DNA from 3 places in the Cronobacter muytjensii ATCC 51329 genome. Region 2 is predicted to be linked to each of the others. Evidence: predicted binding sites of a transcription regulator. Region 2 holds the regulator's gene; each other region holds the start of a gene.

Region 1 (4,161 bases), 790 kb from region 2:
TGGAATAAAATCTCGGTGCTGCGCTATCACCTCACCGGGCCTGTCGATAAGCCGCAAATCAACGAAGTGATGCGCCAGCCGCGCGCGGAAGTGGCGCAATGATTTGACGCCGCGGCTGAATTACCGCAAGCTCGCCTGATAACCTATTTCATTGCCCGTGCGGGCAGGACCATGAGAGTAGCAAACAATGAGTCTGAACCTGGTAAGTGAGCAGCTACTGTCTGCAAATGGCCTGAGCCATCAGGATCTCTTCTCCATTCTGGGCCAGCTTTATGAGCGTCGCCTGGATTACGGCGATCTCTATTTTCAGTCCAGTTATCACGAATCCTGGGTTTTAGAAGACCGCATTATTAAAGACGGTTCTTACAATATTGACCAGGGTGTGGGCGTGCGCGCCGTCAGCGGCGAGAAAACCGGCTTCGCTTATGCCGACCAGATTAGCCTTGCCTCGCTGACGCAAAGCGCGCAGGCCGCGCGCAGCATCGTGCGTGAGCAGGGCGAAGGGCGCGTCAAGACCCTGAGCGCGGTGGAATATTCTCCGCTCTACACCACGCTCGATCCGCTGCAAAGCCTGAGCCGCGAAGAAAAGCTCGATATTTTACGCCGCGTCGATAACGCCGCGCGCGCGGCGGATAAGCGCGTGCAGGAAGTGAGCGCGAGCCTGACCGGCGTCTATGAACTGATCCTGGTCGCCGCGACCGACGGGACGCTGGCGGCGGATGTCCGTCCGCTGGTGCGCCTCTCCGTGAGCGTGCAGGTGGAAGAAGACGGCAAGCGCGAGCGCGGATCCAGCGGCGGCGGCGGACGTTTCGGCTACGAGTGGTTTATGGAAAATACCGATGGCGAGGTGCGTGCCGAGGCCTGGGCGCGTGAGGCGGTGCGGATGGCGCTGGTGAACCTGAGCGCCATCGCGGCGCCCGCCGGTACGCTGCCGGTGGTGCTGGGCGCAGGCTGGCCTGGCGTGCTGCTGCACGAGGCGGTCGGTCACGGTCTGGAGGGCGATTTTAATCGCCGCGGTACGTCGGTGTTCAGCGGCCAGATGGGCAAGCTGGTCGCTTCCGAGCTCTGCACCGTCGTGGATGACGGCACGCTTGCCAACCGTCGCGGCTCGCTGGCGATTGATGACGAAGGCGTTCCGGGCCAGTACAACGTGCTTATCGAGAACGGCATCCTGAAAGGCTACATGCAGGATAAACTCAACGCGCGCCTGATGGGCGTCGCGCCGACCGGTAATGGCCGCCGCGAATCTTACGCGCACCTGCCGATGCCGCGTATGACCAACACCTATATGCTCGCCGGGAAATCGACGCCGCAGGAAATTATCGAGTCGGTAGACTACGGAATTTTCGCGCCGAATTTCGGCGGCGGCCAGGTGGATATCACCTCCGGCAAGTTCGTTTTTTCGACCTCTGAAGCCTACCTGATTGAAAAAGGGAAAGTGACGAAGCCGGTGAAAGGCGCGACGCTTATCGGCTCCGGTATTGAGGCGATGCAGCAGATCTCAATGGTCGGCAACGACGTGAAGCTGGATAACGGCGTCGGCGTCTGCGGCAAAGAGGGCCAGAGCCTGCCGGTGGGCGTCGGTCAGCCGACGCTGAAAGTGGATAACCTGACGGTCGGCGGCACCGCATAATCGTCTGTGTCGCCCCTCCGCTGCGAGGGGCGACATTATGCGCGGCTCTCTTTCCCTTTCACATTTCTCCCCCGCATCTCCTGATAGACCTGCGCCACCTTCACGAAATAATCAGTCAGCGCGTTAATGCAGACCTGCACCTTGAGCGGCAGCTTGTCCTTTTCGGTATAGAGTGCATAGACTGGCCGCGGGTCGGACTGATAGCGCGGAAAGAGGATCTCCAGCTCGCCGCTGTTGATCTCGTCGATCACCCACATCAGCGGCACATAGGCGATGCCCGCGCCCGCTTTTAACCAGCGGGAGAGCGTCATTGGATCATTGGTGACAAAGCGGCCCTGCGGCAGCAGGCGCGTCGAAATGCCTTCCGGGGCGATAAGCTCGAATTCGTTGTCAGGGCGCACGCTATATTCAAGCCATGAATGGTTGGCGAGATCGGCTGGTTTTTCCGGCGTGCCCGCCTGGGCGAGATAGCTCTTCGCCGCGCAGACCACCATCGGCATAGAGCCGAGGCGTTTTGAGAACAGGCTGGAATCCTGGAGCGCGCCGACCCGGATAACGACATCCAGCCCGTCGGCAATCAGATCCGGCGCGGGAATGCCGGTGACAAGGTTGACCGACAGGCCTGGATAATCGCGCAGCATGTTTGCCGTCAGGCTGGCCAGTACATTTTGCGCCATAGTTGAAGAACAGCCGATACGCAGCGTACCGATGGGACTGTTGTTAAAAGCGTACAATTGCTCATGGACTTCCTGCACCTCATGCAGCATGCGTCGGCAGCCCTGATAGTAGATCCGGCCAGCTTCGGTTAAGCCAATACTGCGGGTACTGCGGTTTAACAGCTTGACCTGTAACTCGTCTTCCAGTTTCGAGACCGTCTGACTGATAGAGGAGACGCTCATCTCAAGCTGCCTTGCGGCGCTGGTAAATGAGCCCAGCTCTACCACTTTGGCAAACACCGACATTCTTTTTAGTCGTTCCATTATTCACTCTGGCTTAAAAGTGATTTAGATCACATATCATAGATAACTTACTATCAGTTACGCTAATATATTATTTCCAACATAACTAACACCGCACTCTCGCCCGGCCATTCCAGGCCACTCGTTGCGGAATATAGTTTAAAAATCAATAGCCTGCACGCAAATCAAGGTCAACATGAGTCTTTTTCCGGTCATAGTGATATTCGGTCTTTCGTTTCCGCCGATCTTTTTTGAGCTTCTGCTGTCGCTGGCGATTTTCTGGCTGGTGCGCCGTGCGCTGATCCCGACCGGGATCTACGATTTTGTCTGGCATCCGGCGTTATTTAATACGGCGCTCTATTGCTGTCTGTTCTATCTGCTGTCGCGCTTGTTTGTCTGAGGTTGATGTGAAATTACTAACAACAAAAATAACCCGCACAGCCATCACCGTGGTGCTGGTCGTGCTTGCCTTCATCGCCATTTTTCGCGCCTGGAGTTTTTATACTGAGTCGCCCTGGACGCGTGACGCGCGCTTTAGCGCCGATGTCGTCGCCATCGCGCCCGACGTCGCCGGGCTTATCACGTCAGTCGACGTGCATGACAACCAACTGGTGAAGAAAGATCAGGTGCTCTTCACTATAGACCAGCCGCGTTACCAGAAGGCGCTGGAAGAAGCGGAAGCTGATGTCGCTTACTATCAGGCGCTGGCGAACGAGAAACGCCGCGAGGCGGGACGCCGCAATAAGCTCGGCATTCAGGCGATGTCGCGTGAAGAGATTGACCAGGCGAATAACGTCCTGCAAACCGTGCTGCACCAGCTGGCGAAAGCCGAGGCGACGCGCGACCTGGCGAAACTCGATCTCCAGCGCACCGTTATCCGCGCGCCCGCGGATGGCTGGGTCACCAACCTTAACGTATATGCCGGCGAATTTATTACGCGCGGCTCTACCGCTGTGGCGCTGGTGAAACAGAACAGTTTCTACGTTCAGGCTTATATGGAAGAGACCAAGCTTGAAGGCGTTCGCCCTGGCTTTCGCGTCGAGATAACGCCGCTTGGCAGCAATAATGTGCTGCACGGCACCGTGGATAGCGTCTCGGCGGGCGTCACCAACGCCAGCAGCACCCGTGATGATAAAGGCATGGCGACGGTCGACTCCAACCTCGAATGGGTGCGCCTGGCCCAGCGCGTGCCGGTGCGCATTCGCCTCGATAAACAGCCTGGCAACCTGTACCCGTCCGGCACTACGGCGACCGTGGTGGTGACCGGCGAGCGCGACCGCGACCGTAGCCACGAATCGGCCTTTAACAAGCTGATGCACCGCCTGCGCGAATTCGGTTAAACGCTATGGGATTCCTGTCTATCGATCCCCGGCATCTGCGCTTTGCGATAAAACTCGCCACCGCGATTGTGCTGGCGCTGTTTGTCGGGTTTCACTTTCAGCTTGAAACGCCGCGCTGGGCGGTGCTGACCGCCGCTATCGTGGCGGCGGGTCCGGCGTTCGCGGCGGGCGGCGAGCCCTGGTCCGGCGCTATCCGTTATCGCGGTATGCTGCGCATTATCGGCACCTT
Region 2 (4,161 bases):
CTGGAGCAGCGCATTCCTGACTGGCTAACCCCTTATCTGGACCGATAAATGATCATTCCCTGGCAAGAACTCGACCCCGATACGCTGGACCGACTGATTGAAGCCTTCGTCTTGCGCGAAGGCACCGATTATGGTGAACATGAACGCTCGCTTGAGCAAAAGGTCGCCGATGTGCGGCGTCAGTTGCAAAGCGGCGAAGCCGTACTTGTGTGGTCTGAACTGCACGAAACGGTCAATATCATGCCGCGCGCGCAGTTTCGCGGTTAACGTTGCCTGGCGGAGCCTTGCCCCGCCGCTTCAGGGAGTTGTCTCGCTATGTCTGCCAAACATCCGGTTATCGCCGTCACGGGTTCCAGCGGCGCGGGCACCACGACGACCAGCCTTGCGTTTCGTAAAATTTTCGCCCAGCTGAATCTTCACGCCGCCGAAGTGGAAGGCGACAGCTTTCACCGCTACACGCGCCCGGAAATGGACATGGCAATCCGTAAGGCGCGCGATTTGGGCCGCCATATCAGCTATTTCGGCCCGGAGGCGAATGATTTCGGCCTGCTGGAGCAAACCTTTGTGGAATACGGCCTGACCGGCAAAGGGCAGTCGCGCAAATATCTGCATACCTACGATGAAGCCGTGCCCTGGAATCAGGTGCCAGGCACTTTTACGCCGTGGCAGCCGCTGCCGGAGCCAACAGATGTGCTGTTTTATGAAGGCCTGCACGGCGGCGTGGTGACGCCGCAGAATGACGTGGCGAAGCATGTCGACTTGCTGGTGGGCGTGGTACCTATCGTCAACCTGGAGTGGATCCAGAAAATGATCCGCGACACCAGCGAGCGCGGGCATTCCCGCGAGGCGGTGATGGATTCCGTGGTGCGCTCGATGGAAGATTACATCAACTACATCACGCCGCAGTTTTCACGCACGCATATCAACTTCCAGCGCGTGCCGACGGTGGACACCTCAAACCCGTTCGCCGCCAAAGGCATTCCGTCACTCGACGAGAGCTTTGTGGTGATTCATTTCCGTAATCTGGACAATATCGATTACCCCTGGCTGCTCGCGATGTTGCAGGGCTCGTTTATTTCTCACATCAATACGTTGGTGGTGCCGGGCGGCAAAATGGGGCTGGCGATGGAACTGATTATGTTGCCGCTGGTGCAGCGGCTGATGGAAGGCAAGCAGATACAGTGACGCCACGCCGTAACAGGCAGAAATCGTAGGGCGGGTCAGCGCAGCGCCACCCGCCCCCGCATTACCCTTCTATCACCTCATACGAATGCGTAATGTTCACGCCTTTGCCGAGCATCAACGCCACCGAACAATATTTTTCCGCCGACAGATCCACCGCACGCGCGACCGCTGCATCCTTCAGAGCCTTCCCCGTCACGACAAAATGCAGGTTGATATGCGTGAACAGGCGCGGCGCCTCTTCGCGGCGTTCAGAGGTGAGCTTCACTTCGCAGTCAGTCACCTCGTGACGGCCTTTTTGCAGAATAGACACCACGTCGATAGCGCTGCAACCGCCTGCGGCCATCAGCACCATTTCCATCGGGCTTGGCGCTTTGTCGCCAGAGTTGCCATCCATCAGGATCTGGTGGCCTGATGCGGACTCGCCCAGGAAGGTTAAGCCTTCCACCCATTTCACTCGTGCATGCATGATTATCGCTCCAGGCTATTCATTTTACTGACAGATTACGCGGCCCCGCCATAAGAGGCAACGGAAGGCGACCTGCGTCAAGCTGAAACGAGACAACAGGAGACACCTGAGAAAAGCTATGCTAAAACAGTCTGGATGCAGCGGCGATACATTGATGTTACGCATGTATGCAGAGGAGAGACAATTTATCGGCTGCGATGTCCACGGACAGCCAACTTCCCTGGATGCGGGAAGATGATGATTGCAGAGCCAGACAGGGGTTACGCGCCCTGTCTTTGGAGCCAGTTTAAAACAGAGGATAACCGCGCATGGTGCTTGGCAAACCGCAAACAGACCCGACTCTTGAATGGTTCTTGTCTCATTGCCACATTCATAAGTATCCATCTAAGAGCACGCTGATTCACCAGGGTGAAAAAGCGGAGACGCTGTACTACATCGTCAAAGGCTCAGTGGCAGTGCTGATCAAAGACGAAGAGGGCAAGGAGATGATCCTCTCGTACCTGAATCAGGGAGACTTCATCGGCGAACTGGGTTTGTTCGAGGAAGGTCAGGAACGCAGCGCCTGGGTTCGCGCTAAAACTGCCTGTGAAGTGGCTGAGATCTCTTACAAAAAATTCCGTCAGCTGATTCAGGTAAACCCGGATATTCTGATGCGTCTTTCTTCACAGATGGCGCGTCGTCTGCAGGTGACCTCAGAAAAAGTCGGCAACCTGGCGTTCCTCGACGTGACGGGCCGCATCGCGCAGACGCTCCTGAATCTCGCCAAACAGCCGGACGCCATGACCCATCCGGACGGTATGCAGATCAAAATTACCCGCCAGGAAATCGGTCAGATCGTGGGTTGCTCCCGCGAAACCGTGGGCCGTATCCTGAAGATGCTCGAAGATCAAAACCTGATTTCCGCGCACGGGAAAACCATCGTGGTTTACGGAACCCGCTAAGGTTTCTGAAAAAAACGGCGTGTCGCTTCGGTAACACGCCGTTTTTGTTTCTATACTTCTCCCCTATGTGGCGTCGTCTTATCTATCACCCTGAAATCAATTACGCTTTGCGGCAAACGCTGACCTTAAGCCTGCCGGTCGCGGTGGGATTGATGCTGGGCCATTTACAACAGGGGCTGCTGTTCTCGCTGGTGCCCGCGTGCTGCAACATCGCCGGTCTCGATACCCCCCACAAACGCTTCTTCAAACGCCTGATTATCGGCGCGTCGCTGTTCGCGCTGAGCAGCCTGGCGGTACAGTTTCTGCTGTTGCAGGCGGTGCCGCTGCCGCTGATTTTGCTGATGCTGGCGCTGCTGCTCGGCGTGACGGCGGAGATAAGCCCGCTGCATGCGCGTCTGCTGCCCGCGTCGCTTATCGCGGCGATTTTCACGTTAAGCCTTGCCGGCAATATGCCAGTCTGGCAACCGATGTTGCTTTATATTCTCGGCACCCTCTGGTATGGCTTGTTCAATGGTTTCTGGTTCTGGCTGTGGCGTGAGCAGCCGCTTCGCGAATCGTTAAGCCTGATTTATCAAAGCCTCGCTGATTACTGCGAGGCGAAATATAGCCTGCTGACACGCCATACCGACCCGGAACAGGCGCTGCCGCCGCTGCTGGTGCACCAGCAAAAAGTCGTGGATCAGATAAGCCAGTGTTATCAGCAGTTGCAAATGCTGGCGGCGACCCGGCAGAACGGCTACAAGCGTCTGCTACGCGCCTTTCAGGTAGCGCTGGATCTTCAGGAGCATATCTCGGTGTCACTGCATCAACCGGGCGAAGTGCAAAAGCTGGTGGAGCGCAGCCATGCGGAAGCGGTGTTGCGCTGGACGGCGCAAACCGTGGCCGCGCGCCTGCGCACGCTCTCCGACGATATCCTCTATCACCGCTATTCTCACCGCTTTACGATGGACAAACAGATCGAGGCGCTGTCAAAAATCTCCCGCCAGCACCCTGATAACCCGGTCGGGCAGTTTTGCGAATACCATTTCAGCCGCATCGCCCGCGTGCTGCGTACCCAGCGCCCGCTTTACGCCCGCGACCTCATGGATAACGGCCAGCGCCGCCTGCCGCTGTTGCCCGCGCTGAAAAGCTATCTGTCGTTCAAATCGGCCGCGCTGCGCACCGCGGCGCGGCTTGGCGTGATGCTCGCGGCGGCGGGTCTGCTGGCGAGCGTATTTCAGTTGCCGAAGCCGTACTGGATCCTGATGACGGTCCTGTTCGTCACGCAAAACGGCTACGGCGCGACGCGGGTGCGCATTTTGCACCGTGCGGGCGGCACGCTGGCCGGGCTGATTATCGCGGGCATTACGCTGCATCTGAATGTGCCGCAGGGCTATACGCTGCTCGGCATGCTGGTGGTGACCTTAATCAGCTATCTCATTATCCGCCGCAACTACGGCTGGGCGATGATTGGCTTCACCGTGACGGCGGTCTATTCGCTTCAATTGCTGACGCTGAACGGCGAGCAGTACATTGTGGCGCGTCTGATTGACACCCTGACAGGTTGTCTCATCGCTTTTGGCGGTATGG
Region 3 (4,161 bases), 1.6 Mb from region 2:
CCAGACGCATGTGCATGCGTTCCTGCCGGAGCTGCTGCCGCTTATCGAGCAAGGGCTGCTGACACCTGAGGAGATAGTGACGCACTATCTGCCGCTCGAAGACGCCGCGCGCGGCTATAAGATTTTCGAGAAGCGAGAAGAGGAGTGCCGCAAGGTGATTCTGGTGCCGGGCGCGGCGACGCCGGAGGCGGCGCGCGATAAAGTCACCGCGCTGATGAATGCGCCGTTGCAGCCGTAGAACGGGCGCATAAACAGAAAGAGGATGCCGGAGCATCCTCTTGTTTTTTGCCGCCATGCGGGCTTAGCGGTGATATTCGCCCGCCGCTTCCGGCTGGTAGAGCAGTTCCAGCACTTCGATATGCGTTTCGCTGCCGTCCGGCAACGGCCAGCGGATGGCGTCGCCCACGCGCAGCCCCAGCAGCGCCGCGCCCACCGGTGCCATCACCGACAGCGAGTCGTCGTTGCTGCCTGCAAGCTGCGGGTAAACCAGCTGCCGCTCGTATGTTTCACCACTCGCCAGATCGCGGAATTTCACCCGGCTGTTCATCGTCACCACATCCTGCGGCATCGCCTGCGGGCTGACCATCCGGGCGCGATCCAGCTCATCGTTCAGCGCGTCGGCGACCGGCAGACGCGCGAACGCGGGCTGTTCCAGCAGGCTATCGAGACGTTCGGCATCGAGTTCGTTGATGATAAGGGCAGGTCGGGACATTTCTTACTCCATGTCGTTGAATCAGGCAGCGTTTCGCCGTTAACAAGCGTCCAAAGAAAAACCCTCACCGTCAAAACGATGAGGGTCCGCGTCAGAGGATGATACTCAGCCTTGCGCGCCGTTTGAAGTGACCTGGGTCACAAAACGGGGCTTAAAGCAGGATGCTGCCCACCGTCGCCAGCAGGAAGGCGATAGTGCCCAGCAGGGTTTCCATCACGGTCCAGGTTTTCAGCGTGGTTTTCTCATCCATCTCAAGGAAACGGCCCACCAGCCAGAAACCGGAGTCGTTGACGTGTGAAAGCACCGTCGCGCCGCCCGCGATAGCGATAACGATAAAGCAGAGGTCGAACTGGCTTAAGCCTGGCGTCGCCTGCACCATCGGCGCGACCAGCGCGGCGGTGGTAGTCAGCGCGACGGTCGCCGACCCTTGCGCCACGCGAAGCGCGGTAGAGATAACAAACGCTGCCAGGATAACCGGCATGCCGGTATCAGAGAGTACGCCCGCCAGCGCGTCGCCGATGCCGCTTGCGCGCAGCACGCCGCCGAACATGCCGCCCGCGCCGGTCACAAGGATAATCCCGCAGATAGGTCCGAGCGCGCCGTCGCAGACTTTCTCCAGATGCTGGCGGCTGTGGTTGCGGCTAAATACCATCAGCGCGAAAAACACGGTGATCAGCAGCGCCACCGGGGTTTTGCCGAGCATACGCAGGAAGTTCACCACGCTATTATCGGCGCTGACCCAGCCCAGCACTTTGGCGGTGTTGAGGCCCGTATCCAGGAAGATGAGCGCCAGCGGCAGCAGCAGAATGGCCAGCACCATGCCAAATGACGGCGGGCGGTGCGTCGGGTCGGCTTCCACTTCGCCAAGGAAAGACGAGGGCAGTTTGATATCGAATTTCTTACCGGCGTACTGCCCATAGAGATAGCCGCCGAAATACCAGGTGGGGATCGCGATAATCAGCCCCACGATCACCAGCAGGCCGATATTAGCGCCCAGCAGTTCGCTGGCGGCAACCGGGCCTGGATGCGGCGGCACCAGCGCATGCATGGCGGCGAACGCGCCCGCCGCCGGGAAGGCGTATTTCAGCGTCGAGCCACCAAAACGTTTCGCCACGCTGAAGATAATCGGCAGCATCACCACCAGGCCGGCGTCGAAGAAAATCGGGAAGCCGAACAGCAGCGAGGCGACGCCCAGCGCGAACGGCGCGCGGTGTTCGCCAAATTTATTGATAAGCGTGTCGGCCAGCACTTTCGCCCCGCCGGAGATCTCCAGCATACGGCCTATCATCGCGCCGAGTCCCACCAGCAGCGCGACGCCCGCGAGCGTGCTGCCAAAACCGGTCAGCAGCGTGGGCACGACTTTATCAAACGGCACTTTGGTCAACAGCGCCACAACGATACTGACCAGGGTAAGAGCAAGAAAAGCATGCACTTTAAAGCGCATGATAAGTACCAGCAGCAGCACGACGGCACAGGCGGCAATGCCCAGCAGCGTACCGGCGCCATAAGCGTAAGTGGTTTCTGTCATCGTTATTGTCCTCAACATGGGTACAGTGAAACCGTAGCCTGGTCTGCGGTTTTCTCACTGATACCGGTAACATGATACTGGTAACATGCAGAGGGTTGTAAACAGGGGGTGTCATATTTATTAACATTTTGAGATCACCGTCAAACTCCCGCTTTCGCGGAGCCTGACGATGCATATCCCGCCTGACGCTTCTGTCAAATTTTCCGGCGCATTTTTTTCACTAAATCGCCAGATTTGTTGGCTATATCGAGCTTTTTTGTTGTGAAGTGGCCACGAAGTTGTCGCTTTGGTCTGTCGTTAACTAGCTTAGGATCGTGATGATATGCCGTACATCGCGCTGTATACGGCGGCGCAACGCCACCGGACCCTGATCAGTGCATAAGAGGACATCATGAAAAAGCTCACCTTCACGTTTCTGACCGTGGCGCTGGCGGGCACCAGCCATTTCGCCTTTGCCGATACCCTGCGCATGGAATGTCCCGTCTCTCCCGGTGGCAAACAGTACTGCCAGTACATCAAAGAACGCTTTGAGAAGCAGACGGGCAACCAGCTCGAATTTATCGAATTCCCGGCCGCCTCGGATGAAAAGCTGGCGCTGCTGCAACAGCTGTTCGCCGCCAAAGATGAAAAAGCGGTGGATGTGTTTCAGTCCGACACCATCTGGATTGGCCTGCTTGATAAGCAGACGCTCGATCTCACCGATGCCATGGGGGGGATGGAAAAAGAGTTTTTCCCGGGGCCCTGGAAGAACAACACCGTGAATGGACGCCTGAAAGCGGTGCCGTCATATATCGACACCGGCGTACTGTTTTATCGCAAAGACTTACTGGAGAAATATAAAGAGCAGCCGCCGAAAACGTGGGACGAGATGACGCGTATCGCCACCAAAATCCAGGCGGAAGAGCGCAAGGCGGGGCATAAAAATTTCTGGGGATACATCTTCCAGGGCAAATCATATGAAGGGCTGACCTGCAATGCGCTGGAGTGGATCGATTCCTATGGCGGCGGCACGTTTATCGACGAAAAAGGGAACGTGACCATTAACAATCCGAAAGCGGCGCAGGCGCTCGATATGGCGCGCGGCTGGATGGGCAAGATAACGCCGAAGGGCGTGCTGGGCTACAAAGAAGAAGAGTCGCGCACGGTGTTCCAGAATGGCGATGCGCTGTTTATGCGCAACTGGCCTTACGTCTGGCAGTTGTCGCAGGCGGATGACAGCCCGCTGAAAGGCAAGGTGGGCGTGATGCAACTGCCTGCCGGGCCGGACGGGCGTCAGGCGACGACGCTCGGCGGCTGGCAGTGGTCGATTAACGCCAATACTAAAAACCCGCAAGCCGCGATTGCGCTACTGAAAATCTTAAGCGACGACGACTCGCAAACCACGCGCCTGAAAATCCTCGGTCACGCGCCGACGCGCGTCGCGCTTTATGAAAACAAAGACGTGCTGGCGATTGCGCCGGAGCTGACCCAGTTCCGCGATATCTTCGCCCAGGCGGTGCCGCGACCGGCGACGGTGACGAAAGCCCAGTATCCGCGCGTGTCGAACGCGGTGTTCAACGTGACCTTTAGCGTGCTGAACGGCAAAGAGGACGGCAAGAAAGCCACCGCGGATCTGCAAAAACGCCTGACGCGCGCAAAGGGCACCGGCTGGCGGTAAAGGCGGGATAACGATGTGGGGGCGGGTGCGCTTTGCTTACCCGCTCTGCACGTGACGAAACTGCGTGTCGCAGGGCGGGTAAGCGGCGCGCCCCCGCCATTCAAACCTGATAAACGCCGCCACACAGGGAACGAATTTCCCCTCGCGCCTGCGCGAAGAAAGCCGGAGCGAGGGCAATACCGTCGTGTCCGTCAACATGCTCAACGGAGCGCTTATGAAATCCGATAGCCTTACGCAGCCGCCGACAGCCCGGCGGCACAAGGT

The links. The regulator CRP, encoded in region 2, controls carbon source genes, mostly activating them, when cyclic AMP is high. The targets are predictions, from matches to a motif close to ATGTGANNNNNNTCACAT.
Region 1: the regulator CRP is predicted to act here: its motif matches at 2,631-2,648, upstream of aaeR (HTH-type transcriptional activator AaeR).
Region 3: the regulator CRP is predicted to act here: its motif matches at 2,369-2,386, upstream of AFK63_RS12970 (GntP family permease).

What each region holds. Positions count from the first base shown of each region.
Region 1 is NZ_CP012268.1:3,619,527-3,623,687, reverse strand. It holds gene yhdP (AsmA2 domain-containing protein YhdP) at 1-102, shown strand, start outside; gene tldD (metalloprotease TldD) at 188-1,633, shown strand; gene aaeR (HTH-type transcriptional activator AaeR) at 1,669-2,613, opposite strand; gene aaeX (p-hydroxybenzoic acid efflux pump operon protein AaeX) at 2,789-2,992, shown strand; gene aaeA (p-hydroxybenzoic acid efflux pump subunit AaeA) at 3,000-3,932, shown strand; gene aaeB (p-hydroxybenzoic acid efflux pump subunit AaeB) at 3,938-4,161, shown strand, end outside.
Region 2 is NZ_CP012268.1:50,330-54,490, reverse strand. It holds gene AFK63_RS00270 (hydrolase) at 1-48, shown strand, start outside; gene AFK63_RS00265 (YheU family protein) at 49-267, shown strand; gene AFK63_RS00260 (phosphoribulokinase) at 316-1,185, shown strand; gene AFK63_RS00255 (OsmC family protein) at 1,247-1,651, opposite strand; gene crp (cAMP-activated global transcriptional regulator CRP) at 1,960-2,592, shown strand; gene AFK63_RS00245 (YccS/YhfK family putative transporter) at 2,658-4,161, shown strand, end outside.
Region 3 is NZ_CP012268.1:2,796,223-2,800,383, reverse strand. It holds gene AFK63_RS12980 (zinc-dependent alcohol dehydrogenase) at 1-238, shown strand, start outside; gene rnk (nucleoside diphosphate kinase regulator) at 302-712, opposite strand; gene AFK63_RS12970 (GntP family permease) at 864-2,240, opposite strand; gene AFK63_RS12965 (ABC transporter substrate-binding protein) at 2,632-3,897, shown strand; gene AFK63_RS12960 (carbohydrate ABC transporter permease) at 4,112-4,161, shown strand, end outside.